4 regions of the Streptomyces sp. BR1 genome follow, and region 4 is predicted to be linked to each of the others. Evidence: riboswitches for the same ligand, from Rfam matches in the RefSeq annotation. Region 4 holds a riboswitch; each other region holds the start of a gene.

Region 1 (7,579 bases), 420 kb from region 4:
GGCCGCCCGTACACCGCTGCTCATCAGATGCTTGGTGAACTGGTCGACGGCGTGCTTGGTGTCCAGGAACATGATCACCCGGCCCTCGCGGGCGGCGATCTCGGTGGCCGTGGCGTACTTGTCGGCGCTGTGCACCTGGAGCACGTGGTGCTCCATCGTCGTGACGGCCGCGGCCGACGGGTCGACGGAGTGGACCACCGGGTCGTGGAGGTACCTGCGGACCAGCAGGTCCACGTTGCGGTCGAGCGTGGCCGAGAACAGCATCCGCTGACCGTCGGGACGCACCAGGTCGAGCAGCTCGGTGACCTGCGGCATGAAGCCCATGTCGGCCATCTGGTCGGCCTCGTCGAGGACGGTGATGTTCACCCGGTCCAACTTGCAGTCACGGCGCTCGACGAGGTCCTTCAGGCGCCCGGGCGTCGCGACGACGACCTCGGCGCCGGAGCGCAGCGCACCGGCCTGGCGGCCGATCGACATACCGCCGACGACCGTGGCCACGCGCAGCTTCAGGCAGCGGGCGTACGGCGTGAGCGCGTCGGTGACCTGCTGGGCCAGCTCCCGGGTGGGGACGAGGACCAGGGCCAGCGGCTGCTTGGAATCGGCGCGCTTTCCTGCCGTACGGGCGAGGAGCGCCAGGCCGAAGGCGAGGGTCTTGCCGGATCCGGTGCGTCCCCGGCCTAGTACGTCGCGACCGGCGAGCGAGTTCGGCAGCGTGGCGGCCTGGATCGGGAACGGGGTGTCCACGCCGAGGTCGGTGAGCGTCTTCACGAGCTCGGCCGGCATGTCCAGCTCGGCGAACGTCTCGACGGCGGGCAGCGCGGGGGTGAGGGTGTCGGGCGCCGCGAACTCACCCTGCGGGGCGGTCGTACGACGGCCACGGCCACCGGGGGCACCGGAGCGCCCGGAGGCTTGCGGACGGAAGCGCGCGCCCCGGTCGGAACCGGCCGGGCCACCGCCCTTGCGGGCGCCGAAGGAACGGTCATTCGTGCGAGCTGAACGGTTCAAAGGAGAACCTTCCTCGATATGGCACGTATCGAGGAATTCGCGACCGGAACAACGGCCTGGGAATCGCAAGAACGAGCCGAAAGAAAAAACGAATACGAGGCCGGAGCCGGGAACGGAGCCCGGGTCGGCGTCATGTGATCCGTGCAGTGTGCGAGGCGCCGTTCACGGCGCGGCGGGCACGGTCCCGCAGACAGCAACGAGCTGGGGCCCGTACACAAGGTGCGGGCCCCAGCTGCGTCAAATCTGAGCGTCAAACGCGTCAGGCGGGGACGATGTTCTCCGCCTGCGGGCCCTTCTGGCCCTGCGTGACGTCGAAGTTCACCTTCTGGCCTTCCTGGAGCTCACGGAAGCCGGAGGTGGCGATGTTCGAGTAGTGGGCGAACACGTCCGGGCCGCCACCCTCCTGCTCGATGAAGCCGAAGCCCTTTTCCGCGTTGAACCACTTCACGGTGCCAGTAGCCATGTCATATCTCCTTCGGGGCAGTGCCCAGAGGTCCACACTGTGCGGACCCCGGCGTCGCCGTGATGATTGCCCCGTCCGGAAAAGCACCGGAAATACAAAAGTGCCCGACGGAAGAAGACCGTCAAGGCACTTGAAGTTTTTGGGAACCACAACTGCAACTGGATCAACAGTAGCACGGCAGGGTCGCCCCGTACAGCAAATGCTCAATTTTCACCTGGAGCACCATGGAACTTCGCCGCCCATTGCCCAAGTTTTCGAACGGTGACATCACATATTTGCTTACGTAAAGCACACCGCAGGGGGTGCTCGGCGGGCCTGGGCGCCGCTTCGTGCCGGAGCGTGCCCGGTTCGTGCCAGAGTGTGGCCGTGCTCTTCACCGCCGACTTCGCTTCGCCCGCACAGTGGGTCGCGGGCCGCTCCTGGGCGTATCCGGACGGCGGTCCGGTCAACCCCGGCGACGACAAGCTGGACCACCTGGTCGCCGACCCCTCCTACAGCCGCACCGGAACCTTCCGGGCACGGCGCCGCCCCGAGGGGACGTGGAGTACGGGACTGCTGACCACGGAAGGCGGCGACGAGGACTTCATGGTGTGCGCCGGGGACGTACTCGACGCACGCGTACGGCTCCCGCAGGAGCTGGGGGCGTGGCCCGCGATCTGGACCTGGCGGGACGGCGGCCAGGAGATCGACGTGTTCGAGTACCACCCGGACAACCCGGATCTGCTGGAGCTGTCCAACCACGTCAGAGGCGCGCACCACTACCACCGCGACCCGGCCGTCCGCCCCGGCGGCCTCGTCGACCTACGGGTGGAGTTCGGCGCGGGGTCGGTCACCTGGTGGGTGAACGGTGCGGCTGTCTTCTCCGATCAGCGCGGAGTGGGCCGGCACTGGCGGGCCCACCTCATCGTCAACCTGTCGGTCTGCGCGGGCCGTTACCACCCACCGCCACAACCCGGCGTATCGGAGATGTCGTTCGAGGTGCCGATGCTGCGGGTGCATCGCGAACAGTGACAACTCGCCGTGATGTCACGGCACTTCGCCGAAGCGGACCGGGCCGACCGCTGCGCCCCCTCCCCGTCAGGCGAGCGCGAGGAAGAGGCGTTCGAGTTCGGCCTCGGTCATCGGCGGGGTCTCGCCGTCCGCCGCCGCCATGCACTGGCGCATACCGCTGGCCACGATCTTGAATCCCGCGCGGTCGAGCGCGCGGGACACGGCGGCGAGCTGCGTGACGACGTCCTTGCAGTCGCGCCCGGCCTCGATCATGGCGATGACACCGGCGAGCTGCCCCTGGGCACGGCGCAGCCGGTTCAGTACGGCGGTGGTGGCTTCCTCGTCGACGGTCCTGGCCATGGGCGGTCCTTCCTCGCTGCGCATCCGTGCCAGCGTACCCCGGGGGGTATCGCCCCGACGAAGTGGCGAGGAAGGTGACCTGTTGCCCGGGGTCCGGTCAGTAGGCGCCGTTCACGTTGTCGATCGACCCGTAGTGGCTCGCCGCGTAGTTGCACGCGGCGGTGATGTTGGCGACGGGGTCGTAGCTGTCCGTCGACGTGCCGGGCACGTGGTAAGCCTGGAAGGTGGGGTCGATGACCTGGAGGAGGCCCTTGGACGGGATTCCGGCGGCGGCGTTGGAGTCCCAGTTGTTGATGGCCAGCGGGTTGCCCGACGACTCGCGCATGACGTTGCGGTAGATACCGTCGTAGCTGCCGGGGATACCGTGCTGGGCCATGATGTCCAGCGACTGCCGGATCCACCCGTCGAGGTTGTTCGCGTACGACGTCGTCTTCGCGACGGCGGCGGTGGCCTGGGTGAGGGTGGTCGAGCGCGCGGAGCGGTCGGCGCGGGTGGTGGTGGCCGCGCGGTCGGCGGTGGCCGAGGTCTGGGCCTGCTTGCCGATCGTGAGCGTGAGGCCGGGGTGGATCATGGTCGGGTCGCCGCCGATGGCCTGGCGGTTGTCCTGGTAGAGCGCCTTCCAGCCGCCGCTCACATCGAGGTCGTGGGCGATCTTGGCGAGCGAGTCACCGGCGACGACCGAGTAGCTGGTGGGGGCGCTCTTCGCCACGGCCTTCACCACGGCCGGCTTGGCGGCCGCGAGGACCGACGCCTTCATCGTGGGGGCGGAGTACGTCACGGCGGGTGCGGCACCGGCGGTGGTCGCACCCATCACGGGGATGACGAGCGCGGCGCCCCCCGTACCGGCGGCGGCGAGGCCACGGGTAAGGGAGTTGGACTTGGGTCGGCGGTGCTTACCCTTTGCGGCCATGGCGAATTCCTCTCCTTCGCCTGCGAGGTGAGCTGTCGGGTTCGGGCAGGAGATGCCCGGCCGCGGCGCACGCGGCTTGACCCCGAGCCGTTCCGGAAACCGGACCGGCGGCCTACTTGGGTCCCCCGCTCCTGCCATTCGTGTGTGGGAGGTATCCGGACGGCGGCAGGATTCGGCGGTCCATCCGGATTTAGCCGTGACCGTAAGCGAATAGGTCCGGGAGAAACAAGGACCGAATTCACCGCGCCATATCAGATAAAGATCCACTGCAAGACAGGCGCCCCGCACGCGCCCGACCGGAATCCTCAACTCGCCTTCGCCGCAAAGGGAATTGGTCGGCCGCCGACCTTGGGCCTGCGACCGACCACGTGACCCACTTCACTTTCCCGGGCCGAAAACAACGCCCCGGCAAGCGGCACGTAAATGCCGCCTAATTTACGTATTCACCCGCAGTGGCATCATTAGCGAAATAAGCAAGAAAGTGACCCTGAAGGATCATTTCGGACATTACGCAGCCATGCGCGCGGCTACAGCGGGCGCCGGGCCTTCAGCAGCCAGGACGGCAGGTCGATCCGGGTGGTGACCTCGGCGCCCAGCTCGGAGGCCATCTCCGTGACGGCGATCTGCCCGACGATGGTGCCTTCCTCGATCGACAGCACGTCCCAGCCCGCCGCCGTGAACTCGCCGTGCAGCTCGTCCTTGGTGGCCCGGTGCGGGCCGATGCCCTTGACGACCTCGACGAAGTCGGGGACGCGCTCGGAGAACGTGAGGATGTGCGCGACGCCGCCCGGCCGCGCCATCCGGTACAGCTCACGGATGTAGCGCCCGCGCTCCGGCTCCTCCAGCGCGTGCAGCAGGGCGCAGTCCAGCATGGTGTCGAACTCGGCGTCGTAACCCTCCACGGCCGACAGGTCCGCCACGCCGAACTCGACGTCCACGCCCTGGTCGGCCGCCTTGCGGCGGCCCGACTCGACGGCCGTCGGCGAGAAGTCGAGCGCCACCACGTCAAGGTCCTGACGTGCCAGGTAGAGGGCCAGGCTGCCGGTCCCGCACCCCGCGTCGAGAACCCGCCCCTTGACATCCCCGGCCTCGACGATGCGGACGAACTCGGGCTGCGGCTCGCCGATGTCCCACGGCGGCAGCGCGAACGCGCCCTCGCCCCGGTACACGGCCTCGAAGCTCTCTGCGGCAGTGATGGTCATCAAGTGCGCCTTTCGTCATCGTCATCGCACAGGCCCCCGTGGCCGACCTCGGCCCAGGCCCCGCTCAAGCACGTCCCAAGTGCCTCGGGCTAGTGGCCCGTTGATCGACAACATATGACACGGGCAATGGCGACAGGACTCCTTACTGTGCAACCGCGGAATCCGGCGGTGAGACCGTCCAGCGTGGTCACAGCACCGCCACTCGGTCACATCCCGCGCGCTCCGTCGATCCGCTCGCGCAGCAGATCGGCGTGGCCGTTGTGCCGGGCGTACTCCTCGATCATGTGGATGACGACCCAGCGCAGCGACACCGGGCCGCGCCAGGCGTCCTCGCCCGCGACGTCGAGATCGGGCGCCTCGGCGACGAACTTCTCCGCGAACGCCACCTCGGCCCGCCACGCCTCCCACGCCTCCGCGACGACGGCCGGGTCGGCCACCGCGTCGTCGAAGTCCCCGTCGGGGTTCGCCGCCGAGGAGAAGCGGAGCGGCGCGTCCTGCCCTGCCAGGACCTGCCGGAACCACCGGCGTTCGACATCGGCGAGATGGCGTACGAGCCCCAGCAGCGACAGCGTGGAGGGAGCCACCGAACGCCGGGACAATTCCGCTTCCAGACCGGCGCACTTCAGCTCCAGCGTCGTGCGCTGAGCTGCCAGGAAGTCGACCAGCATGGTCCGCTCGTCGACGGTGGCACTGCTGCTGAACCGGCTGTCCCGCTCGGCGTCGATGAACAACTGGGCTCTTCTGCTGCGTGGGCTCGTCATGGCCCCATGATCGACCGCATGAAGTCCGTGATCAATACGCTCAAGTCGCAGAACGTGAGCCTCATCGAACTCGACACCATTTTGTCGAACTGGCTCACCGCCCAGGAATTCGCCCAGCGCATGGGCAAAGTGAAAAAGCACGCGGCCGCCGCGCAATTCGCGACGACGGCCACGGCGATAGAACGTCTGCGCACGCCCGTGACGCTATGAGCGTGAACTCACGTCATTTCAACGGTGGGTCGCGCCACTGCGCAACGGCAGCACCCGCGTGTGCTCCTGGCGTACGGCCGCCAGGTCGCGCGGGTCCAGGCCGAGCAGGGCCAGGATGGTCGGGGCGATCTGGGTGGTGTGGACGTGTGCCGCGTCACGCACGCCCGCCGGAGCGCCCGCGCCGGAGACGACCAGCGGGACGTTCACGTCGTCGGGGGCGGCGCCGCCGTGCTCGGCGATCTTCTTGGTGCCGCCGGTGTAGACGACGCCGTACTGGGCCACGCCGAAGACGTCCGGGACACGGGAGTCACCGGGGCGCACACCGAAGTGGCGGGCCGCCGCGGCGCCCGCGTACACCGTCGCCAGACCGCCGCGCGTGAACGCCTTGGGCTTGGCGTCGATGTCCGTGCCGGTGCCGTGCTGCGCCAGCAGATACGTCTTGGCGAACTCGGCGGCGGCCTGCGAGCGGTCGCCCAGCCACAGCAGCAAGGCGTCGTCGTCCGCGCTGTGCGCGACGAGGTCGCCCGCGCCCGGGTGCGCCTTCTTCCAGGCCGCGTTGAGGCCGTCGACGAGCGGGCCGTCGTCGACGCGGGTGAGCGCGGTGGGGTCGGCGGGCGACTGGCCGTGCTTGGCGGAGAGGATGACGGTGGTGCTGCCGTCGAGGTGGCGCGCCTTCAACTCGGCGACCAGCGAGCCGATTTCGGTGTCGACGAAGTCGAGGTTCTTGGCGACCAGCGGCCCGGGCACGTCCTTGGCCGCGTAACCGCCCTTGAGGCCGTCGGAGGACGGCAGCTTCTGGGCGGTCGAGACGGACTGGAAGTTGAGGCCGAAGACCGCCGGGGTGCCGGTGCGGTGGGTGCCGCTGTGGTCGTAGCCGTCGATCTCGTTGCGGACGGCCTGGACCTTGTAGTGGTCGTACTGCTCGGTCGCCCGGTTGTCCTTGGTCCAGTCGGTCCCCTTCGGGAAGCCGATGGCGTCGGAGTTGATCTCCGGCGTGAACAGGTCCTGGATGCCGTCGCCGGAGGGCCCGTTGAGGATGTCGTACGCGGCGTGCTTGTCCGACCACGCGGTCCGCAGACCCGCCTTGCGCGCCACGTCGAAGACGGTGTTGACCCGCAGATACGCGTGCGGGGTCACCGGCTTGCAGGTCTTGGGGTCGACGGGCAGCGCGGCCGGGTTGATCAGCGTCCCCGGGCGGCCGGTCATCTTCAGGATGCTGCCGGGCAGGCCGGTGAGGCCCTGGCCGGCGTCGAGCGCCGACTTGTCCTTGTCGAGGTCCTCGGTGAGGTCGACCTCGGCACCCGGCTTGGTGTGGGCGCAGTCGGTGGTGCCGGCCGGGAGCAGTGTGTGGTCGTAGGAGTCGTCGTAGTAGACGCCGGTGGTGCCCGGGCCGCCGCCGGTGACCTGGGCGGTCATCCCGGGGAAGGAGTCCGAGGGCGTGGTGGTGGCGGCGTGGGTGTACTGCACTCCCCCGCGTGCGAGGCGGGCGAGCGCGGACTGCGGGTGCTGCGCGGTGTAGCGGGCGAGGTCGGCCTGGCGCAGGCCGTCCACGGAGATCAGCAGGACGTGCCGGGCGGCGGCACCGTGCTGCTTGGCGGGGGCGGCACCGGCCTGGAGCACGGTCGTTCCGGCGAGCGCGCCGACCGCGCCGAAGGTGGCGGCGAGCCGGAGGAAGCGG
Region 2 (7,579 bases), 1.0 Mb from region 4:
GCAGGGCGCCCGGACAGGGACAGGACAGGGAGAGGAGCGCAGGGCCGAACGGCCTCAGGGCCGGGGTCCGAGGCCGTTATGAGCACTCCGCAGGACATGAGAGAATGGTCTAGACAACCGTCAGAGATTTCGAAGGGCATCACCATGGCTGAGCGCCGCGTCAATGTCGGCTGGGCCGAGGGCCTGCACGCCCGCCCCGCTTCCATCTTCGTCCGCGCCGCCACGGCCTCCGGCGTCCCCGTGACGATCGCCAAGGCCGACGGCAACCCGGTCAACGCCGCCTCCATGCTCGCGGTGCTCGGCCTGGGCGCGCAGGGCGGCGAGGAGATCGTGCTGGCTTCCGAGGCGGAGGGCTCCGACGCGGCCCTGGACCGTCTGGCGAAGCTCGTCGCCGAGGGCCTTGAGGAGCTCCCGGAGACCGTCTGACCGCACCCCGGTCGGCCGAGCCCCACGCTTCACGAAGCGAGCCGTGGATCCCGAATTCGGGATCCACGGCTCGCTTTCTTTTACGCGGCTTCACATACACGCCTGCTGATTCCGGGCAGCGGAAAACCGGCCCCTCGAATTACTTCTCTTTGTATACGGCGGCTTTGTTAAGCACGTACGCCCGCGATGTTTACGGCATGTTGCGAACTTCTCACGTCCGCCGGGCGGCGCAGCCGATAGGCGGAAAAGGCGCGCTCGGCATGGAGGGTCGCCAGCGATCTGGCCCGCTCGGCGTCGCCCCGCGCCACCGCGTCCACGATCGCCCCGTGCTCCGCCCAGGACTCACCCGGCAGCGCGGGGTGCTCCACCACGTAAATCCAGGCGATCTTGTGGCGCAGCTGGGTGAGCAGCGCGATCAGGCCGGGGCTGCCGGAGGCCTGGGCGAGCGTCTCGTGGAACCAGACGCCCAGCGAGCGCAGGTCCTCGCCCTGGGCCCGCCGGATGCGCTCCTGACCCAGCCTGACCAGGCCGCGCAGCACCTTCAGATGGGCCTCGGTGTGCCGCGTCGCCGCCCGCGCGGCGGCCAGCGGTTCGAGCAGTACGCGCATTTCGAGCAGGTCGGCCGCCTCCTGCTCGGTGGGCTCGGCGACACAGGCCCCGGCGTGCCGGCGGGTGGTCACGAAGCCCTCGGACTCCAGGGTGCGCAGCGCCTCGCGGACCGGGACGCGCGAGACTCCGTAACGCCGGGCGAGCACTTCCTCGGTGAGCCGGCCGCCGCGCTCGAAGAGTCCCGCGACGATGTCGTCACGGATCGCCGTGCATACCGATTGCGCCGGAATGCGCATGACCGAACCTCCGCCTTAATCCCCGCGAAACGCGGTCGATCGACGCCTGTTCGGCGACTCTATTCCAGCGGCTGTTAATTCCCGGTGACATGGCCTATTCCAGCGATATCTTTTGGCCAACGCGACGAAGCCCCGGCACAAGGTGCCGGGGCTTCGCGGAAGGACGGTACGCCCGTGCGTCAGACGTCGACGCCGTGCGCGCGCAGGTAGGCGACCGGGTCGATGTCCGAGCCGTAGGTGGGGGCCGTGCGGGCCTCGAAGTGGAGGTGCGGGCCGGTGGTGTTGCCGGTGTCGCCGGAGAGGCCTATCTGCTGGCCCGGCTCGACCGACTGGCCGACGGAGACGCCGATGGACGACAGGTGGCCGTACTGCGTGTACGTGCCGTCGTTCATCTTGATCACGATGTTGTTGCCGTACGCCCCGCCCCAGCCCGCCTCGACCACGGTGCCGAGCCCCACGGCGTGCACCACGGTGCCGCTCTCCGCGTGGAAGTCGATGCCGGTGTGGCTCCCGGAGGACCACAGCGAGCCGCCAGTCTTGTAGCCGGTGGAGACGTACGAGTTGGATATCGGCGCCACGAAGGTGTTGAGGCGCTTGCGCTCGGCCTCGCGGGCGGCCCGCTCCTTGGCGGCGCGCTCTTCCTTGGCCCGGGCCTCGGCCTTGCGCTTGGCCTCGGCGGCGGCGCGGGCCTTGTCGGCGGCGTGCTGCTGGGCCGCGGCCTGGGCGCCGATGCGGTCGGCGAGCGTGTCGCCGATGACGATGGCCTGCGTGATGCCGGTGTCCTCGACGGAGGCCGAGGTGGACGCGGCGTTCTCGGCGGCGAGGGCCGGCGAGGCGAGGGTGCCCACGACTCCGGCGGTGGCCAGGGTGGCGATGCCGGCTATGTTCGCGCTCTTGCGCGACATGGCGCTCGGACGACGATGTTTCCCGGTGGCACGGGTGAACGCCATGGAGAGGCGGTGTCCTTTCCTTCCATCTCGCCTACCGGGTTAGCTGACGGGTTCGGAGCTGGAAGGTCTCCTACGGGCCCCTCCGCGGGCGGAGGCGTCCGATTCACCCCAGGGACTGAGTGGGTCCCCGGCTCCCCTGGCTCGCGCCAGTTGGGGACTCGGCGATCGCTGTCCGGTGCCGCGGCTGCGACGGGTGGTGACGGACAGCCCGACCGACGCTAGACGGCTGATCTTTCAATCGCCAAACAGACGCCTGTTTTTGTAGCGCACGCCACATGACAGACAGGCAACCTCCCCACTAAATGGGACATATAGGAGGACCCCGGCGGCACACCTGCCACCGGGGTCCTTCCCGTACGGGACGCCACGCGCGCGACGCGGCTCCCAATCAGCCCGCTACGACGGTGACTTCACCGATCCCGAGGGCCTTGACCGGCTCCGCGATCTGCGCCGCGTCACCGACGAGGACGGTCACCAGACGGTCCACCGGGAAGGCGCTGACGACGGCCGCCGTCGCCTCCACGGTGCCCGTCTCGGCGAGGCGCGCGTACAACTGCGCCTGGAAGTCGTCCGGGAGGTGCTGCTCGACCTGGTCGGCCAGCGTCCCGGCGACGGCCGCCGCCGTCTCGTACTTCAGCGGGGCGACGCCCACCAGGTTCTGCACGGCCGTCTCGCGCTCGGGGTCGGTCAGACCCTCGGCGGCGAGCTTGCGCAGCACCGTCCACAGGTCGTCCAGGGCCGGGCCGGTGTTCGGGGTGTCGACCGAGCCGCTGATGGCGAGCATGGCGGCGCCGGTGCCCTCGGCGCCGGAGCGCAGGACCTGACCGTACGCACGTACTCCGTACGTGTAGCCCTTCTCCTCGCGCAGGACGCGGTCCAGGCGGGAGGTGAGCGTGCCGCCCAGGCAGTACGTCCCGAGGACCTGGGCGGGCCAGACGCGGTCGTGGCGGTCCGGACCGACCCGGCCGATGAGCAGCTGGGTCTGGACGGCGCCGGGCCGGTCGACGATGACCACACGGCCGGTGTCGTCGGCGGTGATCGGCGGCATCGGGCGCTCCTGGGCCGCGGTGCCGGTCCAGGCGCCGAGCGAGTCCGCGAGGACCGCGTCCAGGTCGGTGGCGCCGAAGTCGCCGACGACGACCGCGGTGGCCGCCGCCGGGCGCACGTACGCCTCGTAGAAGGCCCGTACGGCGGCGGCGTCGATCCGCGTGACGGTCTCCTCGGTGCCCTGGCGCGGGCGCGACATGCGCGCGGTCGCCGGGAAGAGCTCCTTGGAGAGCTGCTGGGCGGCGCGGCGGGCCGGGTTGGCCAGCTCGTGCGGGATCTCGTCGAGGCGGTTGCGGACCAGGCGGTCGACCTCCGCGTCGGCGAACGCGGGCGCGCGCAGGGCCTCGGCGAGCAGACCGAGCGCCTTGGGGAGCCGGGAGACCGGCACCTCCAGGGAGACCCGCACGCCCGGGTGGTCCGCGTGCGCGTCCAGGGTGGCGCCGCAGCGCTCCAGGTCGGCGGCGAACTCCTCGGCGGAGCGCTTGTCGGTGCCCTCGGAGAACGCGCGCGCCATGATCGTGGCGACGCCGTCCAGACCGGCCGGTTCGGCGTCCAGCGGGGCGGCGAGGAAGATCTCGACGGCCACCACCTGCTGGCCCGGGCGGTCGCAGCGCAGCACGGTCAGCCCGTTGGACAGGGTGGTGCGGCCGGGGGCGGGGAACGCCCAGGGACGCGCGGTGCCCGCCACCGGCTGCGGGTGGAACTCCATGGTCACGCCGGTCTCGCTCACTGCTCTGCTCCCTTGGCGTCGGCGTCGGCCGCCTCGTCCTCGTCTGCTTCGGCGGTGGTCGGCTCGTAGACCAGCACCGCCCTGTTGTCCGGGCGCAGGGTGGCCCGGGCGACGTCCCGCACCTCGTCGGCGGTGATGTCGAGCACCCGGTCGACGGCGGTCAGGGCGAGCTGGGGGTCGCCGAACAGCACCGCGTACCGGCAGAGTTCGTCCGCGCGGCCCGCGACCGTACCGAGCCGGTCCAGCCACTCGCGCTCCAGCTGGGCCTGGGCGCGCTCCATCTCCTCGGCCGTGGGGCCCTCTTCGGCGAACCGGGCCAGCTCCTCGTCGACGGCCGACTCGATGTCCGGGACCTCGACGCCGCCGGACGTCTTCACGTCCAGCCAGCCGAGCGAGGGGGCACCGGCCAGGCGCAGCAGGCCGAAGCCCGCGGCGACGGCGCTCTGGTCGCGGCGCACCAGGCGGTTGTGGAGCCGGGACGACTCGCCGCCGCCGAGCACGGTGAGCGCCAGGTCCGCCGCGTCGCACTCGCGCGTGCCGTCGTGCGGCAGCCGGTAGGCGGCCATCAGCGCGCGCGCCGGCACGTCCTCGTGGACGACCTCGCGCAGCTGCTCGCCGATCACGCCGGGCAGCGCGCCGTCGCGCGGCGGCTGCTTGCCGTCGTGCGTCGGGATGGAGCCGAAGTACTTCTCGATCCAGGCGAGCGTCTGCTCCGGGTCGATGTCGCCGACGACCGCGAGGACCGCGTTGTTCGGCGCGTAGTACGTACGGAAGAAGTTCCGCGCGTCCTCAAGGGTCGCCGCGTCCAGGTCGGCCATCGAGCCGATCGGCGTGTGGTGGTACGGGTGGCCCTCGGGGTAGGCCAGCGCGGTCAGCTTCTCGAACGCGGTGCCGTACGGCACGTTGTCGTAGCGCTGGCGGCGCTCGTTCTTGACGACGTCGCGCTGGTTCTCCATGGACTCCTCGTCCAGGGCGGCCAGCAGCGAGCCCATCCGGTCCGCCTCCAGCCACAGCGCCAGCTCCAGCTGGTGGGTGGGCATGGTCTCGAAGTAGTTGGTGCGCTCGAAGCTGGTGGTGCCGTTGAGCGAACCACCGGCGCCCTGCACCAGCTCGAAGTGACCGTTTCCGTGGACCTGGTGGGAGCCCTGGAACATCAGGTGCTCGAAGAGGTGAGCAAGGCCCGTTCGGCCCTTGACCTCGTGGCGGGAACCCACGTCGTACCAGAGGCAGACCGCGGCGACCGGGGTCAGGTGGTCCTCGGAGAGCACCACTCGCAGGCCGTTGGCCAGCCGGTGCTCGGTCGCTGTCAGGCCGCCGGAGCCGGCCTGGGCGGTGGCCGTGTGACCCATGGGCATGTACGTCCCTTCGATCGCGGTGAAGAAGTCAGGAAGAAGTCCTGCCACTGTATGCAAGCGCACCGACACCTGGCGAAGTTCCCGGGTCCCGGTCCGCGTTGTTCCGGGTCGCGGTCGGCGTTGTCAGTGGGACGGTCCACAATGGTCGGCGTCAGGAGCAGACCTTGTTGGTGGTCGCTGAGAAGAACTCGTTGGTGAAGGAGCCGCAGCCGCGATGGCCCGCCGCAGCACGAAGACCCCGCCGCCGGACGATTTCGAGGAGAAGATCCTCGACATCGACGTCGTGGACGAAATGCAGGGCTCCTTCCTCGAGTACGCCTACTCGGTGATCTACTCGCGGGCCCTGCCGGACGCCCGCGACGGCATGAAGCCGGTCCACCGCCGCATCGTCTACCAGATGAACGAGATGGGCCTGCGCCCCGAGCGCGGCTATGTGAAGTGCGCGCGCGTGGTCGGCGAGGTCATGGGCAAGCTGCATCCGCACGGCGACGCGTCGATCTACGACGCGCTGGTGCGGATGGCCCAGCCCTTCTCGATGCGCCTGCCGCTGGTCGACGGCCACGGCAACTTCGGCTCGCTCGGCAACGACGACCCGCCGGCCGCGATGCGCTACACCGAGTGCAAGATGGCCGACGCCACCTCGCTGATGACCGAGTCGATCGACGAGGACACCGTCGATTTCTCGCCGAACTACGACGGCCAGGAGCAGGAGCCGGTGGCGCTGCCCGCCGCGTTCCCGAACCTGCTGGTCAACGGTGCGACCGGCATCGCGGTCGGCATGGCCACCAATATGCCGCCGCACAACCTGGGCGAGGTCATCGCCGCCGCCCGCCATCTGATCCGGCACCCGGGCGCGGACCTGGAGGCGCTGATGCGCTTCGTGCCCGGTCCCGACCTGCCGACCGGTGGCCGGATCGTGGGCCTGTCGGGCATCAAGGACGCGTACGAGTCGGGGCGCGGCACCTTCAAGATCCGCGCGACGGTGTCCGTGGAGAACGTGACGGCCCGCCGCAAGGGCCTGGTCGTCACCGAACTGCCGTTCACGGTCGGCCCGGAGAAGGTGATCTCCAAGATCAAGGACCTGGTCGGCTCGAAGAAGCTCCAGGGCATCGCCGACGTCAAGGACCTCACCGACCGCTCGCACGGTCTGCGCCTGGTCATCGAGGTCAAGAACGGCTTCGTGCCCGAGGCGGTCCTGGAGCAGCTCTACAAGCTGACGCCAATGGAGGAGTCCTTCGGCATCAACAATGTGGCGCTGGTCGACGGCCAGCCGCTCACCATGGGGCTCAAGGAGCTCCTTGAGGTCTACCTCGACCACCGCTTCGACGTGGTGCGCCGGCGCAGCGAGTTCCGCCGCACCAAGCGCCGCGACCGGCTGCATCTGGTCGAGGGTCTGCTCGTCGCGCTCCTCGACATCGACGAGGTCATCCGTCTCATCCGGTCGAGTGACAACTCTGCGCAGGCCAAGCAACGCCTGATCGAGCACTTCTCGCTGAGCGAGATCCAGACGCAGTACATCCTGGACACCCCGCTGCGCCGGCTCACCAAGTTCGACCGCATCGAGCTGGAGAGCGAGCGCGACCGCCTCACCGGCGAGATCGACGAGCTGACCGGGATCCTGGAGTCCGACACCGAGCTGCGCAAGCTGGTCTCGACGGAACTGGCTGCGGTGGCCAAGAAGTTCGGCACCGAGCGGCGGACCGTCCTGCTGGAGTCGGCGGGCGCCCCGGTCGCGGCGGTGGCCCTGGAGGTCGCCGACGACCCGTGCCGGGTGCTGCTCTCCTCGACGGGTCTGCTGGCCCGTACGGCGAACGCGGAGCCGCTCGCCACCGACGCCGAGCGGCGCACCAAGCACGATGTGATCGTCTGCGCCGTGCCCGCCACCCAGCGCGGCGATGTCGGCGCGGTGACCTCCACCGGGCGGCTGCTGCGGCTCGCGGTGATCGACCTGCCGCAGCTGCCGGACACGGCGGCCGCGCCCAACCTGTCGGGCGGGGCACCGGTTTCGGAGTTCCTCTCGCTCGACGCGGACGAGAAGCTGGTCTGCCTGACGACGCTCGACGAGTCGTCGCCGGGGCTCGCGATCGGCACCGAGCAGGGTGTCGTCAAGCGGGTGGTGCCCGACTACCCGGCGAACAAGGACGAGTTGGAGGTCATCACCCTCAAGGACGGTGACCGGATCATCGGCGCGGCCGAGCTGCGAACCGGCGAGGAGGACCTGGTCTT
Region 3 (7,579 bases), 2.8 Mb from region 4:
GCCGCGAGTCGATGATCTACAAGGTGCTCTTCGGGGACGGCTCGGGCGCGGTCGTCGTCTCCGACACCCCCGCCTGGGCCGGGCCGAGCTTCGTCATCGAGGACACCTTCGAGTACGTGCTGCCCGACAGCATCGACCGCTACCAGGGGCGCCTGTCGGGCGCAGGGTTGCACTTCGACTCCACCTCCGCCGCCACCGCCGCCCTCAACGACAGCCTGCCGGCGGTACGCAAGTGGCTCGGCGGCAGCGGCCGGGCGCTGGAGTTCGCGGTCGTCCACCCCGGCGGGCCCCGGGTCCTGGAGGACGCCGCCGTCGGCTTCGGGCTCAACGGCGACCGCGACCACGGCGACCTGCGGCACGCCTGGGCGAGCCTGGCCGCCAACGGGAACCTCGGCGGCTCGGCCGTCCTCGACGTGCTCGCCCGCACCTTCGCGCAGGCCCCCGCCGACCGCCAGTACGGCCTGATCATCGGCTTCGGCCCGGGGTTCGTGCTCGCCGCGTCCCGGGGGCACTGGTCGGCCTGAACCGGCCCGATGGGGTGGCTCACGCCAATCCGGTACGGAGCACCTCCCCGCATGCCGTACAGTTGTGTTTACCGACGCGGGGTGGAGCAGCTCGGTAGCTCGCTGGGCTCATAACCCAGAGGTCGCAGGTTCAAATCCTGTCCCCGCTACTGAAGTCCACAGGGCCCGGCACATATGTGCCGGGCCCTGTGGCGTTTCACAGAAACTCGTCACTTACGTAAAGTACTGTCCCCATTACCATGCGCGAGCACGCGGCGGGGCTGCTGGAATCGATGGCCCGGATCGGGGCGGCGACGCGGCGGAGAGTGCCCGTCGTGCCGCTGTTCCTCGCCGCGTGCGCGCTGCTGATGTGCGTCTCGTTCCCGCTGCCGCCGGTCGCCGTGCCCTGGCTGTCCGCGCCGGGGCACACCAAGGGCGGCGTCCCGGCCGTGCACGGGCCCCCTGCGACCCGTCGGCACGCCAGAGGGACGTGCGTACGGGGGCTCGCCGGGCCCCGACGGTGCCGGGCGAGGCTCATCGCGACCGGGGCCGACCGCCACTGACCCGGTAGCCCGGTTGGCCGAGGTGCGGTCGCCGTGGCGCACGCCGCCCGACAGCCTGGGTGGGGCACGGAATGTCGGCAGCCCGGCGGACGCGCAGGGAGACGACAGGTGCGGCAGCGAGGAGAGGACGAGGGGCCCGGGCGCCTCGACCAGGTGGCGGGTGCCGCCCGACTGCGGCGGCTCGGCCTCGTCCGCGTCCTGCCCGCGCTGCTCCTCGTCGTCGGTGTCGTCTTCGACGTCTCGACGCCGCCCGATCTCACCGCCGCCGCCCTCTACTCGGCCGCGCCCCTGATCGCCGCCTCGTTCTTCGGCCGGGTCGGCACCGCCGTCATCGGCGCGGCCGCCGTCGGGGCGGTGGTGCTCACCGACGCCTTCCACGACATCCCCAGCACCGCCGAGGCGGTCAGCGAGCTGTTCACCGTGTTCACCGTCGCGATCCTGGCCCTGGTCATCAACCGCACCCTGCGCCGCAGCGGCGAGCGCCTGGCCTCCGCGCGCGTGATCGCGGAGACCGCCCAGCGCGCGGTGCTGCCCAAGCCGTCCGGCCGTATCGGCGGACTCCAGGTCGCCGCGCGCTACGAGGCGGCGCAGGCGGGCGCGTTCATCGGGGGCGACCTCTTCGCCGTCCAGGACACGCCGTACGGGGTGCGGCTCGTCGTCGGGGACGTGCGGGGCAAGGGGCTCGGGGCGGTGGAGGCGGTGGCCGTGGTCATCGGGGCGTTCCGGGAGGCCGCCGAGCAGGAGCCGTCACTGGAGGACGTGGCCGGGCGGCTGGAGCGGGCGCTCGCCCGCGAGGGCACCCGGCGCGACGGCCTTGACGCCTTCGAGGGCTTCACCACCGCCGTGCTCGCCGAGATCCCGCCCGGCCGCGAGTGCGTACGCCTGGTGAACCGGGGGCACCCCGAGCCGCTGCTCCTCCACGCGGACGGCAGGCTCGACGCGCTCACCCCGGCCGACCCCGCGCTGCCGCTGGGGATGGCGGAGCTCGGGGTGTGGCCGGACCGGGCGGACGCGTACCCGTTCCCGCCCGGCGCGACGCTGCTGCTCTACACCGACGGCCTCTCCGAGGCCCGCGCGGCCGAGGCCCCGGGCGACTTCTACGATCCGCACGAGCGGCTGCGCGGCCGCATCTTCCCGGGTCCGGAGGAGCTGCTGGACGCGCTCGTCGACGACGTGCGCAGACATACGGGCGGGGGCGCGAGCGACGACATGGCGCTGCTCGCGGTGAGCCGCCCGGGGGTGCGCCAGCCTGAGCGGCGCCGGACGATGCCGGTGGTGCCATGACCCCGGTCGAGCCGCCTCGTAACCCTTCGTAGCCGAACGGCCCCGCAGTGCACGCCATTTGACGCACTGTCATTAAGGATCAACGGGAACAGCTTGGAAACAGGTCCCGGTGTCTATTAACGTTCGATAACGCAGCGCGGTCGTCCCAGCCGTCGCCTAGGCGGCACCGTGCGCACGCGCCGAATCCCGCAAGGGAACCGGGGAACCACCAACTTGGGGTGAATCGGGCACCTTCGCACTTCTCTGAGGTGCCCGTAGGAGACCTTCCTGCTCCGAACCCGTCAGCTAACCCGGTAGGCGAGAAGGAAGGAAAGGAGTGCGCCCCCGTGGCGTCCAACGAGCCTGCCCTCGGCACCCCGCCGGTTCCCCCCGTCTCCCTGTACGGGGCCCCGCCCAGTGACACCGAGGTGTGGGAGCCGTGGGACCCCACCGAGGAGTCCCTGCGTGCCGTACGCGGCCGGCACCGCGTCGCCAAGCAGCGCGGCGGGCTCGCCCGCAGCTCCACCGTCCTCGGCGTCGGCGTCATCGCGGCCGTCGGCGCGGGCGGCATGGCCAGCGCGCAGACCAAGCCGCCGGTCTCCATATCCCTGCCCGACTCGGTCGCCGACAAGCTCCCGGACGTCAAGTCCCTGCCGGGCGTGGGCACGTTGATATCGGACATCGCGGGCGACGACACCCCGGATACGTCCCCGACCGCCAAGGCCGACCGGGCCGTGGCGAGCGCCCCGCTCACCATGGCGGGCGTCTCAAGGGCCGAGGCCGAGCAGGGCGCCACCGACGCGGGCGAGGCCCTGCGCGCCCGCATCCTCCAGCAGGCCGAACAGCAGCAGAACAACGCCGAGGCCGAGGCCAAGGCGAGTGCCGAGAAGGCAGCGGCCGACAAGGCCGCGGCCGAGGCGAAGGCCGCGCAGACCGCGGCGCAGCAGAAGGCGGCGGCCGAGAAGAAGGCCGCCGAGGAGGCCGCCGCGAAGAAGGCCGAGGAGGAACGCCTCGCCGAGCTCGCCAAGAGCTACTCGCTGCCGGTCGCTTCGTACACGATCACCTCGACGTTCGGCGAGGCCGGTTCGATGTGGGCCTCCGGCCACCACACGGGCCTCGACTTCGCCGCCCCGACCGGTACGCCGCTGAAGGCGATCCACAGCGGCACGGTCAAGTCGGCGGGCTGGTCCGGCTCGTACGGCTACCGCACGGTCATCGAGCTGGACGACGGCTCCGAGCTCTGGTTCTGCCACCAGTCGTCGATCGCGGTCAGCGCGGGCCAGCAGGTCAGCACGGGCGACACGATCGGCCGCGTCGGCGCCACCGGCAACGTCACGGGCCCGCATCTGCACCTGGAGGTGCACACGCCGGACGGCACGGGCATCGACCCGATGGCGTGGCTGCAGTCGAAGGGGCTCAACCCGTAGGTCGGGTGGGGCTCCACCCCGGGTCGGGTGCGGTCCGGGGTTCCCGTCCGGGTTCCGGATCGGGCCGCGTATCCGGAATACCCGTGCCCCACAACGCCGTTGCCCCCTCATGACCTCTCTGCGCCCGCTCGGTGCCTCGGACCTTTCCGTCTTCCCGCTCGCCCTCGGCGGCAACGTCTTCGGCTGGACCGCCGACGAGGCGGCGTCGTTCGCCGTGCTCGACGCGTATACCGCCGCCGGCGGCAACTTCGTGGACACGGCCGACGTGTACTCGCAGTGGGCCCCGGGCAACGAGGGCGGTGAGTCCGAGCGGATCATCGGCCGGTGGCTCGCCGCGCGCGGCAACCGCGAGGACGTCGTCGTCGCCACCAAGGTCGGCGCCCACCTCACGTACAAGGGCCTCGCGCCCACCACGATCAAGGCCGCCGTCGAGGAGTCCCTGCGCCGCCTCGGCACCGACTACATCGACCTCTACTACACGCACTTCGACGACGAGTCCGTCCCCGTCGAGGAGATCGTCACCGCCCTCGACCAGCTGGTGCGGGACGGCAAGGTCCGCGCGGTCGCCGCCTCCAACATCTCCCCGGCGCGGCTCCAGGACTCGCTGGACTTCGCGGACCGCGAGGGCCTGGCCAAGTACGTCGCCCTCCAGCCGCACTACAACCTGGTCTCCCGCGACACGTACGAGGGCGGCCTCCAGGACACCGCCGCCCGCTCGGGCCTGGCCGCCGTCCCGTACTTCTCGCTCGCCGCCGGGTTCCTCACCGGCAAGTACCGCCCGGGCGTGGCGGTCGACAGCGAGCGGGCCGGCAAGGCGGGCCAGTACCTTGAGAGCGACCGGGGCATAAAGGTGCTGGCCGCGCTCGACCGGATCGCGCGCGAGCGCGAGGTCGCGCACGCCACCGTCGCGCTCGCCTGGCTCGCCGCCCAGCCGACCGTCGTCGCCCCGATCGCCTCGGCCCGTACGGTCGAGCAGCTGCCCGCCCTCGTCGCGGTCGCCGACTTGGAGCTCACGGACGCGGAGCTGAGCGAGCTGAAGACCGCGTCGGCGTAAGGCGCAGCAACTGTACGGGGGTCAGCGCAGGTAGGGGTTGTACGGCGCGGACTGCTCGGGGGAGGGAGCGGGGGCGTGGCCTGGGCCGTGCGGTGCCTGTGTGCCGTACGGGGTCTCGTAGCCGTACGGGGCGTAGGACGCCGGGGGGTTGTACGGGGCGCGGGGGCCGTACGGGTGCGGCTGGGGCGGGATCCAGATGCGGCCCGCCGCGCCCGCCGCGTACAGCAGCGCGGGACCGGCGACGGCCTTGCGCTCCCACAGATGGTGCAGCAGCTCCTGCTCGCGGGCCGTGAAGTCCGCTCCCGCCGAGCCCTGGTGGGCGCGGTGGCGCAGGAACGCCAGGGCCGTCGCGAACGCCTCGTACTCCGCGACCGTGCGCGCCGCCCGGCGGCCGCCGTAGGTGCGGTGCGCGAAGTCGCGGGCCATCGAGCGGGCCCGCATCGAGGAGAGCGCCAGCGGTTCGGCGGGGCCGAGCCAGCCCGCCGCCGCGTACGCGGGCAGCTCGGCGGCGACCGTGCGCAGCTCGCGCTGGCGGCTCCATATCGCGAGCCAGGTGAGCAGCCCGAACACGGGGACCATGAACGCCGCGTACACCAGGTAGAAGCCGTACGTCCCGAACGTCGACGAGCCGTTCCACAGCGCGTGCATGCCCATCGCCATCAGCAGACCGAGCACCGGCAGCCCGATCCGGCGCCAGCGGCAGCGGGCCGAGGCGAGGGCCGCGGCGCCGAAGCCTATGCCCGTGCACACCGTGAACAGCGGATGCGCGAACGGCGACATCACGATCCGTACGAAGAAGGTCGCGGCCGTCGTCGAGGCGAGCCCGGCGGTGTGGCTGGCCTGGTCCTCGCCGAAGGCGTTGCCCAGATAGAGGATGTTCTCGGTGAAGGCGAAGCCGGTCGCGGTGAAGCCCGCGAAGACGACGCCGTCGACTATCCCCTTGAAATCCCGTCTTCGGAACAGGAAGAGCAGCAGCACGGCGGCCGCTTTGGCGCTCTCCTCCACGATGGGTGCGATGACGGTCGCGCCCAGGTGGTCGGCGGAGGACGGGTCGGCGGTCGCGGTGGCTATCCACTTGGTCGCGAACGAGTTCGCGATGATCGCCACGAGCGCCGCGGCGCACGCGCCCCAGGCGAAGGCGAACAGCAGATTGCGCCACGGGCCCGGGTCGACCCGGTCGAGCCAGCGGAACGCGGTGCCGAGCAGCGGCACCGGCAGCACGGCGAGGCCGAGCCCCACCAGGAACCCCTCCGTGCCCGTCTGGTCCCGCACGATGGCGAGGATGACCAGGCCGCAGAGGGCGAGCAGGGTGATCAGCGCGCCGGCCCGCAGGGCCTTGGAGCGCCAGAAGTCGCGCCGGGGCCGGTAGCGCCACTTCGCGCGCTCCGGGACGGCGTCGAACCGCGGCTGCGCGCGACAGTCCGGGACCGGCTGGACCGGGCCCGGCGGAGAGCGGTGCGGAAGCGATTCGGACGACACCAGACGACCCTAACGACCCGCACCGACAATCCGCGACGGTGCCTGTGGACAGTGCGGCCCGCGCATGGGGTCGCGGTCAGGCGGAGGGCAGCTCGGCCACGCGCCGGAAGAGCAGGTCGTGGACGACGTGGCCCTTGTCCAGGCCCTGGCCCTCGAAGCGGGTCAGCGGGCGGAACGCGGGGCGGGGCGCGTAGCCGCCGTCTTCCTGGGTGTTCTCGAACGCCGGGTGCGCGCTCAGCACCTCCAGCATCTGCTCGGCGTACGGCTCCCAGTCGGTGGCGCAGTGCAGTACGGCGCCGGGCTTGAGCCGGGGTGCGACGAGGGTGAGGAAGTCGGGCTGGATGATGCGGCGCTTGTGGTGGCGCTTCTTGGGCCAGGGGTCCGGGAAGTAGACGCGCAGCCCGTCCAGGGACTCCGGCTCCAGCATCTCGCGCAGCAGGATGATCGCGTCGCCGTTGCCCACGCGGATGTTGCTGAGGCCGTTGCGCTCCGCGAGCCCGAGGAGGTTGCCCTGGCCGGGGGTGTGCACGTCGACGGCGAGGATTCCGGTGCCGGGGTCCTCGGCGGCCATCTCGGCCGTCGCCTCGCCCATCCCGAACCCGATCTCCAGGACGACGGGCAGCCCGTCGAACATCTCCTTGAGGTCGAGCTTGCGCAGCCCGTCGATGTCGAGCCCCCACAGCGGCCACAGCCGCTCCAGGTACTCGCCCTGGCCGGTGGTCACCCGGCTGCGGCGCGGCTGGAAACTCCGGATCCGGCGCTCGTGGTGCGACCCGGCGGGATCGGCGACGGGACCCCCGGGAAACCGGGGCTCGCCCTTGGGGCGACGGGCGGCGGAGGCGTGGGGCTGCTCAGACACAATGAACCGATTCTACGTGCCCGGGCCCGTGCACCCCAGAGGCCGCAGCTACACCCGCGTCGCCCCCAGTACCCCCAGTGCCCGCCTGGCCACCTCGCGGCCGATGGGGAGCGAGGCCGTCGCGGCGGGGGACGGGGCGTTCAGGACGTGGATCGTGCGGGGGGCCTCGCGGATGAGGAAGTCGTCTACCAGGGTGCCGTCGCGCAGGACCGCCTGGGCGCGGACTCCGGCGGGTGCCGGGTGCAGGTCGGACTCGTTCACCGCGGGCAGCAGCCTCCGCACCGCCTCCGTGAAGGCGTGGCGGGACAGGGAGCGGTGGATCTCGCCCGCCCCGTACCGCCAGTGCCGGGCCGCCATCCGCCAGGCGCCGGGCCAGGTCAGCGTGGTGGCGAGCTCGGCGGGGCGGATCGTGCGCCAGTCGTAGCCCTCGC
Region 4 (7,579 bases):
CCCGCGCCCCGACGCCGTGCCCGATCTGCGGGGCATCGCCGTACGCGTCGTCGTCTCCGACGACGAGCGGCACGATCTGCTGATGACCAACGCGCCGGTCTCGCACGCCGCCAATGCCCGGGAGTTCGTGGACTTCGCCGAGGTGATGGCCGGGGCAGGCAGCACGGCGGCGATCGCCTGGCGGCTGCTCGTACGGCTGCCGCGCGTCGTCGGGCGGCCCACCGCCGCGCGGATGCGGCGCACGCTGAACCAGACGGTCGCCCGCAAGGTCGCCAGTCTCGCCGAGGAGCGGTACTGGAGCCGGGCGCCCATCCTGTGGGGCGACGCCGGTCCGGTCCGCTACCTGCTGAGGCCGGGTCCCTCCGGGCCGCCCGCCGCGCGCCCCGACCGGGCCACGCGGGCCGACCCCGGCTATCTGCGCGCCGAACTCGCCCGGCGGCTGCGGGCGCGGGACGTGGTGTTCGAGCTGTGCCTCCAGCGCTTCGCGGACGAGACCCGTACGCCCGTCGAGGACGCCTCGGTCGAGTGGCCGGAGACCGAGTCGCCGCCGGTGGCGGTCGCCGTGCTCACGATCCCGCGCCAGGACATCGACTCGACCGAGGCCCTGGCCACCGCCCGGCGCGTCGAGCAGTTGTCCTTCACCCCCTGGCGTACAACCGAGACATTCCGACCGCTCGGCAACCTCAACCGGTCGCGCGAGGCCGTGTACGGCGCGAGCAGCGCCCGGCGGCTCGGCCAGGAGTGAACGGCCCGGCCGCGACCGAGACCCATGTGAATCCACCGAGACCCACTGCATGGACCGCCCCGAGGGGGAATCCGATGAACTCGTACCGCACCTCGCTGCCGTGGCGCCTGGTCACCACCGCCGCCGAGTTCCTGGACAGCAGGATCGGCTGGGACAAACTGCCGTTGCCGCTGGGCCTGGGCACCCTGCTCGGGCTGCGCATCCGGCTGCGCCAGGAGAACCTGCACGACACCAACCAGCTGCCGTTCGCCAATGTGCCCGAGCCGACACCGCCCAAGGACCCGTCCAAGGTCAGGGTCAACCGGACCCCGGACGGCAGCTACAACGACCTCGACCAGCCCCGGATGGGCATGGCCGGGACCCGCTTCGGCCGGAACATCCCGCTCGACGACATCGCGCCCGCGACCCCCGCCGACGTGCTGGCCGAGCCGAATCCGCGCAAGGTGAGCCGTGAACTGCTCACGCGCGAGACCTTCGTCCCCGCCGAAACCGTCAACTCGCTGGTCGCCGCCTGGCTCCAGTTCATGATCCGCGACTGGTTCAGCCACGGCACCAGCCCCGAGGACCGGCCCTGGACGGTCGACCTGGTCGACGACGACCCGTGGCCCGAGCGCCCCATGAAGATCATGCGGACCCCGGACGACCCGACCCGCGACCCGCACGCTCCCGCCGGGACGCCCGACACCCGGGTCAATGTCTTCTCGCACTGGTGGGACGCCTCGCAGATCTACGGGAACAGCGAGGACGAGCTGCGCGCCCTGCGCACCGGCGAGAACGGCAAGCTGCACCTGTGGGACGACGAGCGGATGCCGTTCCCTTCCGACCCGGCCAAGGACCCCTCACGTATCCCCGGCTTCTGGCTCGGACTCGCCCTGATGCACGACGTGTTCACCCGCGAGCACAACGCGATCTGCGACCAGCTGCACGCCGCGTACCCGGGCTGGGACGACGAGGAGATCTTCGAGCGGGCCCGGCTCGTCAACGCCGCGCTGATCGCCAAGATCCACACGGTGGAGTGGACCCCCGCCGTCATCAGCCACCCGACCACCGTCACCGCACTGCGCGCCAACTGGTGGGGGCTGGCGGGGGAGCGGGTGCACGACCTGTTCGGGCGGATCAGCAAGTCCGAGGTCATCAGCGGCATCCCGGGCGGCGAGACCGACCACTACGGCGTTCCGTACGCGCTCACCGAGGAGTTCGTCGCCGTCTACCGGATGCACCCGCTGATCCGCGACGACTGGGAGCTGCGGGCCGCCAACGACAACTCCGTACTGCGCGATGCCACGTTCCGGGACATCGCGGGCCCCGAGGCCCTGAAGGTGCTCGGCTCGATCCCCACGATCGACCTGCTCTACAGCTTCGGCACACTCCACCCGGGACTCGTCACGCTGCACAACTTCCCGAAGTTCCTCCAGGAGTACGAGCGTCCCGACGGCCACCTCCAGGACCTCGCTGCCACCGACATCCTGCGCACCCGCGAACTCGGCGTCCCGCGCTACAACGAATTCCGCCGACTGCTCCGCCTCAAGCCCGCCAAGGAATTCAAGGACCTGACGGACAATCCGGTGTGGGCGAAAGAGATCAAGCGGGTGTACGGCGGCGACATCGAGAAGGTCGACCTGGAGGTCGGCATGTTCGCCGAGAAACTCCCGAAGGGCTTCGCCTTCAGCGACACGGCATTCAGGATCTTCATCCTGATGGCCTCGCGCCGACTGAACAGCGACCGGTTCTTCACCGAGTACTACACCCCCGAGGTGTACTCCAAGGCCGGGCTTGAGTGGATCGACGGCAACACCATGATCAGCGTGCTGCTGCGCCACTACCCGGAGCTGCGCACCGCGCTCGCGGGCAAGAAGAACGCGTTCGCGCCGTGGAACATCGCGGGACAGGAGTGAGGCGAGGCATTCGGACGTAAAGATGCACTGATCGGCTCTTTCGTCCGTATTGGGCGCTATACGGAAAACCCTCCATTTCCCCCACGGGAAGGGAGGTTTTTCCGTGAGTCGTCCGTGAGCAGCGTCATACCGGTGACGGTCCGTGGCGGTGGGTCGTGCCGAATCCCCCTGCCGTCGGGGCCTGTTGGGATTCATCGTCGACACAGGGTGACCGCAATTCCCCGATGAATTCCTGTCCGCGAAATCGAATGACGAATGGGTACTTGTCGCGGCCAGCAATGCTCGTTTACGGTCACCGCAATCCGGGTGGACCGCCGAATCCTGCCACCGCTCGGAATCCGCACCCATCCACGTGTGGCAGGAGCGGGGGACCCAGGTAGGCGCCGTCCGGAATTCCGGCACGGCTTGGGGTGAAGCCGACGCACCGCATTGTGGTGCGCCCGGCCGGGCAGCTCCAGCCCGAACCCGACAGCTCACCTCGCAGGCGCCGGAGAGGAATCCGCCATGCCCGCGAAGGGTAAGCACCGCCGCCCCAAGTCCAGCCCGATATCCCGGGGCATGGTCGCCGCCGGCACCGGCGGCGCCGCGCTCGCCATCCCGCTGCTCGGCGCCACCGGCGCGCACGCCGCGGTGAAGAGTGCCGCTCCGGCCGTCGCGCCGCAGCAGGCCGCCCGCGCCGCGTCCGTGTTCGTCGCCGCCCCGGCCGCCTCGCCCCAGGCCGCGCCCACGACGTACAAGGTGCAGTCCGGCGACTGCCTCTCGAAGATCGCCGAGGACCACCGGCTCGACGGCTGGAAGAAGCTGTACCAGGACAACCGCGCGGTGGTCGGCGACGACCCGGCGCTGATCCGGCCCGGGATGAAGCTGACGATCGGGGCGAAGTCCCACGCCACGGCCTCGCACACGTCGACGGCCACCTCGCACGCCTCCAGTGCGGCACCCGCCACCACCACCTCGGCCGCCAAGACGAGCCAGGGCTCCGCCTCCGGCTTCCGCGCGCCGCTGGACAGCGTGAGCATCGGCACCCCGTACCGCATGGCCGGATCCATGTGGTCCAGCGGCTACCACACCGGCGTCGACTTCGAGGCGCAGACCGGCACCACGGTGAAGGCGGTCGGCGCGGGCACGGTCGTCACGGCGGGCTGGGGCGGCGCCTACGGCAACCAGGTCGTCATCCGGCACGCCGACGGCATGTACTCCCAGTACGCCCACCTCTCGCAGATCGTCGTCTCGGCCGGGCAGACCGTGACCGAGGGCCAGGAGATCGGCCTCTCCGGCGCGACCGGCAACGTCACCGGCCCGCATCTGCACTTCGAGATCCGTACGACCCCGGACTACGGCTCGGACGTCGACCCGCTCGCGTATCTGCGCCAGCAGGGCGCCAGCCTCTGACAGTTCAGCGGCTCGAAACGGCGCGGCCCGGTACGTGAAATCGTGCCGGGCCGCGCCTTCTTTGGCGTATTCCCGTTGGGGCCAAACTGACCGGGTGGTCTATATCACCCACCGTCAACCCCTCCTTACGGTCGCGTAGGTCACATCCGTAAGGGAAAGATATGGTCCCGTGGCAGACGATTCGAGATCATTCAACAGCGGTACGTTCGGGTCGTACACGGCGATCGGCGACAGCTTCACGGAAGGCGTCGGCGATCCCGGCCCGGACGGGGTGTTCGTCGGCTGGGCGGACAGGTTCGCCGTGCTACTGGCTGATCAGCGACCGGAGGGGGCCTTTCGCTATGCCAATCTCGCGGTCCGGGGCAGGCTTCTCGACCAGATCGTCGAGGAGCAGGTGCCGCGGGCCAAGGAGCTCGCGCCCGACCTGGTGACCTTCTGCGGGGGCGGGAACGACATCATCCGGCCGGGCACCGACCCGGACGACGTCGCCGAGCGCTTCGAGCGCGCGGTGGCCGACCTGAAGAGCGCGATCCCGACGGTCATGGTGACCACCGGGTTCGACACGCGCGGGGTGCCGGTCTTCAAGCATCTACGGGGCAAGGTCGCCACGTACACCGCGCACGTACGGTCCATCGCGGACCGCTACGACTGCCCGGTGCTCGACCTGTGGTCGCTCAAGTCCGTGCAGGACCGGCGGGCGTGGGACGAGGACCGGCTGCATCTGTCGCCCGAGGGGCACACCCGGGTCGCGCTGCGCGCCGCCCAGGTGCTCGGCCTTGAAGTGCCGGCCGACCCCGACCAGATGTGGCCGCCGCTGCCGCCGCGCGGCACCCTTGAGGTGCGGCGCGACGACATCCACTGGGCGCGCGAGCACCTGGTGCCGTGGATCGGGCGACGGCTGCGGGGCGAGAGCTCGGGCGACCACGTGGAGCCCAAGCGCCCGGACCTGCTGCCGCTCTGACGGCCTATCGAGTCCTTGGTATGTCCTGACGGACCGTCAAGACGGCAGTGTTGGCGCGGTGGTTCAGCCGTGCAGCAGCTTCCGCTCCGTCTCCGGGTCGAGTCCGACCCGGGGGCGGTCCGGCCGCTGCGGCGCCTCGCCGCCGATGGACTCCAGCCACGCCCAGGTGTCCGCGACCGTCTCCTCCACGGGACGGCAGCGCAGCCCGGCGAGCACGGCCTTCCACACGTTCGAGACGTGCATCGTGTCGTGCAGATCGCCCGGCGGGATCCACACCGGCAGGTCGTTCCACGGCGCGACACCGGCGGCCAGGATCGGCTCGGGATCGGTCCAGCGCAGCACCGCCTTGTCGCCGGTGACCCGCGCGCACGCTTCGAGCAGCGCGCCCATGGTGGTGTGGTCCGGCGGGCTGACCAGGTTGTACGGGCCGCAGAGCCCGAAGTCCGCGGCGCTGACGATCCACTCCGCGAGGTCCCGGACGTCGATGAACTGGACCGGCAGATCGCGCGGCCCCGGCGCCAGCACCTCGCCGCCGCGCGCCATGCGGCCCAGCCACCACGGCAGCCGCCCGATGTTCTCCCACGGCCCGAGGATCAGTCCCGCCCGCACGAGCAGCGAGCGCTCCTTGCCGAACTCCTGCTCCACGGCCAGTTCGCCACCGCGCTTGGCCTGCGGATACGCCACCTCGCCCGCGTCCGGCGAGCCGTCGACCAGGGGCGCGGTCTCGTCGGACCCGGCCGGCAGCGGATGCGGGTACACGGACCGGCTGGAGACGTACACATACCGGGCCGCACGCCCCTGGGCCAGCAGCCGTGCCGCGTCCCGGACCGCCGAGGGCGCGCCCGACCAGGTGTCCACGACCACGTCCCACCGGCCGTCGGTCAGTGCGGCGAGCCCGCCCTCGGCGGTCCGGTCGCCGTGCAGCGCGCTCACGCCGTCGGGCGCCTCGTGGCGTCCCCGGTGAAAGACGGTCACCTCGTGCCCGCGCGCCAGCGCGGCCTCGGCGACGGCGCGGCCGACGAACTCCGTACCACCCAGTATCAGCAGTTTCATGGCCGCAACTCTGCCTGCCCGGACCGGCCTTGAGAACCGTTGCATGCTGAGGGCGAAATCCGGACTTGGTCAGGGGCGGTAGAGCTGGCCGGGCTTCGGGGGCGCGGGCGCGAGGAGCTGCGGGACGGTCACGAAGGTGAAGCCGCGCTCCAGAAGCGTGTCGATGATCCCGGGGACGGCGGGCACGGTCCCGTCGTAGATGTCGTGCAGCAGGATGATGCCGTCGCGGTCGGCCTGGTCGAGGATGCGCTTCTGGATCAGGGCCGAGTCGTTCGTGGAGTAGTCCTTGGCGGTCGCGCTCCACAGGATCTGCGAGAGCCCGAGCTCCTTGCTGACCTCGGTGACCGTCTTGTTGGTACGGCCCTGCGGCGGACGCATCAGGACGGGCTTGCGGCCCGTCAGCTTCGCGACCGCCTCCTGGGTGCTGTTGAGCTCGGTGCGTATCTCGTCGGCGCCGAGCTTGTCCAGCCGCTCGTGCGACCAGGTGTGGTTGGCGACCTCGTGCCCCTCGGTGGCGATGCGGCGCACGGTGTCCGGGTACTTCTCGACATGGTTTTTGCCGAGCAGGAAGAAGGTGGCGTGCACCTTCTTCTCCTTGAGCGTGTCGAGCAGTTGGGGCGTGTACTTGCCCGGCCCCGCGTCGAAGGTGAGGGCGATGCACTTGGCCTTGTGGCAGTCGACCCCGGACGCGCCGGAGCTCTGCGCCACGGCCTTGGTGTCCAGTGCGTCGTTACGGGCGGAGCGCGGCGAGACCGCGTTGTCGCCGCAGCCGGTCAGCGTAAGGCCCAGCGACGCGGCCGCGAGCAGCGCGGCCGCCGACCGCCCCCGGGTGCGACGGACCTCTGTACCCCTACCGCTGCTGAGCATGACGCGACTCCCCTTCGGCCTGGACCAAATCATGATCCGGACTATACGCGAGGTGTATACACACAGTGCATAGTGGGGTGGTGTTATGGCCCGAGGTGGCGTGCAGACGGCTTTACGCGGGGTGGCCGGGGATGGCGGTTACTTGTTCCGGGAGCCGGAGGGGCGCTTGCGGCCGGGGGTTGCGGGCTTGCGGGCCGGGGAGCCCTTGCGCGGGGTGTCGCCGCGTGCGGTGTCCTTGCGGGCGGGCGCGGCCGAGGTGTTCTTGTTCCAGTGGGAGGGGCGGTCGAGGCCGGTGGGGAGGAGGGTGGCGGTGTCGCCGTGTGCCGCGTTGGCCTGGGTCTGGGTGAGGAAGAGGCAGTCGGTGAGGTCGGCGCCGGCGAGGTTGGTGTCGCGGAAGTCCGCGCCGATCACGTCGGCGAGGCGCAGGTCCGCGCCGCTGAGGTCGGCGGCGATGAGGCAGGCGCCGCGCAGGTCGGCTCCGCGCAGGTCGGCGCCCTTGAGGCGGGCCCCGAACAGGTCGGCGCCGCGGCGGTTCTTCTTCTTGCTCCGGACCTCGGCGCGCACCAGCTCGCTGGTGCGCAGCAGCAGCGTGTTCACCTCGGCGCGGTGGGCGGCCACGTCGAGGTTGAGCAGGGTGTCGACGTCGCTGAGGGTGAGGCGCTCGAT

The links. Region 4 has a riboswitch for cyclic di-AMP ahead of ACT1U9_RS02560 (M23 family metallopeptidase). Riboswitches for the same ligand answer to the same signal wherever they lie in the genome.
Region 1: it holds a riboswitch for cyclic di-AMP, as region 4 does, so the genes downstream of both, ACT1U9_RS00590 (transglycosylase SLT domain-containing protein) here and ACT1U9_RS02560 (M23 family metallopeptidase) in region 4, are expected to answer to the same signal.
Region 2: it holds a riboswitch for cyclic di-AMP, as region 4 does, so the genes downstream of both, ACT1U9_RS06510 (M23 family metallopeptidase) here and ACT1U9_RS02560 (M23 family metallopeptidase) in region 4, are expected to answer to the same signal.
Region 3: it holds a riboswitch for cyclic di-AMP, as region 4 does, so the genes downstream of both, ACT1U9_RS14340 (M23 family metallopeptidase) here and ACT1U9_RS02560 (M23 family metallopeptidase) in region 4, are expected to answer to the same signal.

What each region holds. Positions count from the first base shown of each region.
Region 1 is NZ_CM126252.1:131,018-138,596, forward strand. Features, by position in the region: gene ACT1U9_RS00570 (DEAD/DEAH box helicase) at 1-1,005, opposite strand, end outside; gene ACT1U9_RS00575 (cold-shock protein) at 1,265-1,468, opposite strand; gene ACT1U9_RS00580 (beta-glucanase) at 1,835-2,479, shown strand; gene ACT1U9_RS00585 (metal-sensitive transcriptional regulator) at 2,546-2,842, opposite strand; gene ACT1U9_RS00590 (transglycosylase SLT domain-containing protein) at 2,916-3,728, opposite strand; cyclic di-AMP (ydaO/yuaA leader) riboswitch at 3,733-3,916, opposite strand; gene ACT1U9_RS00595 (class I SAM-dependent methyltransferase) at 4,256-4,930, opposite strand; gene ACT1U9_RS00600 (DinB family protein) at 5,137-5,691, opposite strand; gene ACT1U9_RS00605 (hypothetical protein) at 5,698-5,901, shown strand; gene ACT1U9_RS00610 (alkaline phosphatase family protein) at 5,920-7,579, opposite strand, start outside.
Region 2 is NZ_CM126252.1:1,585,462-1,593,040, forward strand. Features, by position in the region: gene ACT1U9_RS06500 (HPr family phosphocarrier protein) at 145-426, shown strand; gene ACT1U9_RS06505 (GntR family transcriptional regulator) at 594-1,271, opposite strand; gene ACT1U9_RS06510 (M23 family metallopeptidase) at 1,451-2,221, opposite strand; cyclic di-AMP (ydaO/yuaA leader) riboswitch at 2,235-2,395, opposite strand; gene ACT1U9_RS06515 (M16 family metallopeptidase) at 2,610-3,977, opposite strand; gene ACT1U9_RS06520 (M16 family metallopeptidase) at 3,995-5,353, opposite strand; gene ACT1U9_RS06525 (DNA gyrase/topoisomerase IV subunit A) at 5,568-7,579, shown strand, end outside.
Region 3 is NZ_CM126252.1:3,329,657-3,337,235, reverse strand. Features, by position in the region: gene ACT1U9_RS14360 (PhlD) at 1-524, shown strand, start outside; tRNA gene ACT1U9_RS14355 (tRNA-Met) at 600-673, shown strand; gene ACT1U9_RS14350 (hypothetical protein) at 764-1,066, shown strand; gene ACT1U9_RS14345 (PP2C family protein-serine/threonine phosphatase) at 1,175-2,350, shown strand; cyclic di-AMP (ydaO/yuaA leader) riboswitch at 2,518-2,665, shown strand; gene ACT1U9_RS14340 (M23 family metallopeptidase) at 2,677-3,756, shown strand; gene ACT1U9_RS14335 (aldo/keto reductase) at 3,866-4,810, shown strand; gene ACT1U9_RS14330 (PrsW family glutamic-type intramembrane protease) at 4,832-6,289, opposite strand; gene trmB (tRNA (guanosine(46)-N7)-methyltransferase TrmB) at 6,366-7,148, opposite strand; gene lhgO (L-2-hydroxyglutarate oxidase) at 7,197-7,579, opposite strand, start outside.
Region 4 is NZ_CM126252.1:550,747-558,325, reverse strand. Features, by position in the region: gene ACT1U9_RS02570 (hypothetical protein) at 1-745, shown strand, start outside; gene ACT1U9_RS02565 (peroxidase family protein) at 820-2,640, shown strand; cyclic di-AMP (ydaO/yuaA leader) riboswitch at 2,972-3,140, shown strand; gene ACT1U9_RS02560 (M23 family metallopeptidase) at 3,145-4,032, shown strand; gene ACT1U9_RS02555 (SGNH/GDSL hydrolase family protein) at 4,202-4,993, shown strand; gene ACT1U9_RS02550 (NAD-dependent epimerase/dehydratase family protein) at 5,057-6,046, opposite strand; gene ACT1U9_RS02545 (polysaccharide deacetylase family protein) at 6,116-6,913, opposite strand; gene ACT1U9_RS02540 (pentapeptide repeat-containing protein) at 7,052-7,579, opposite strand, start outside.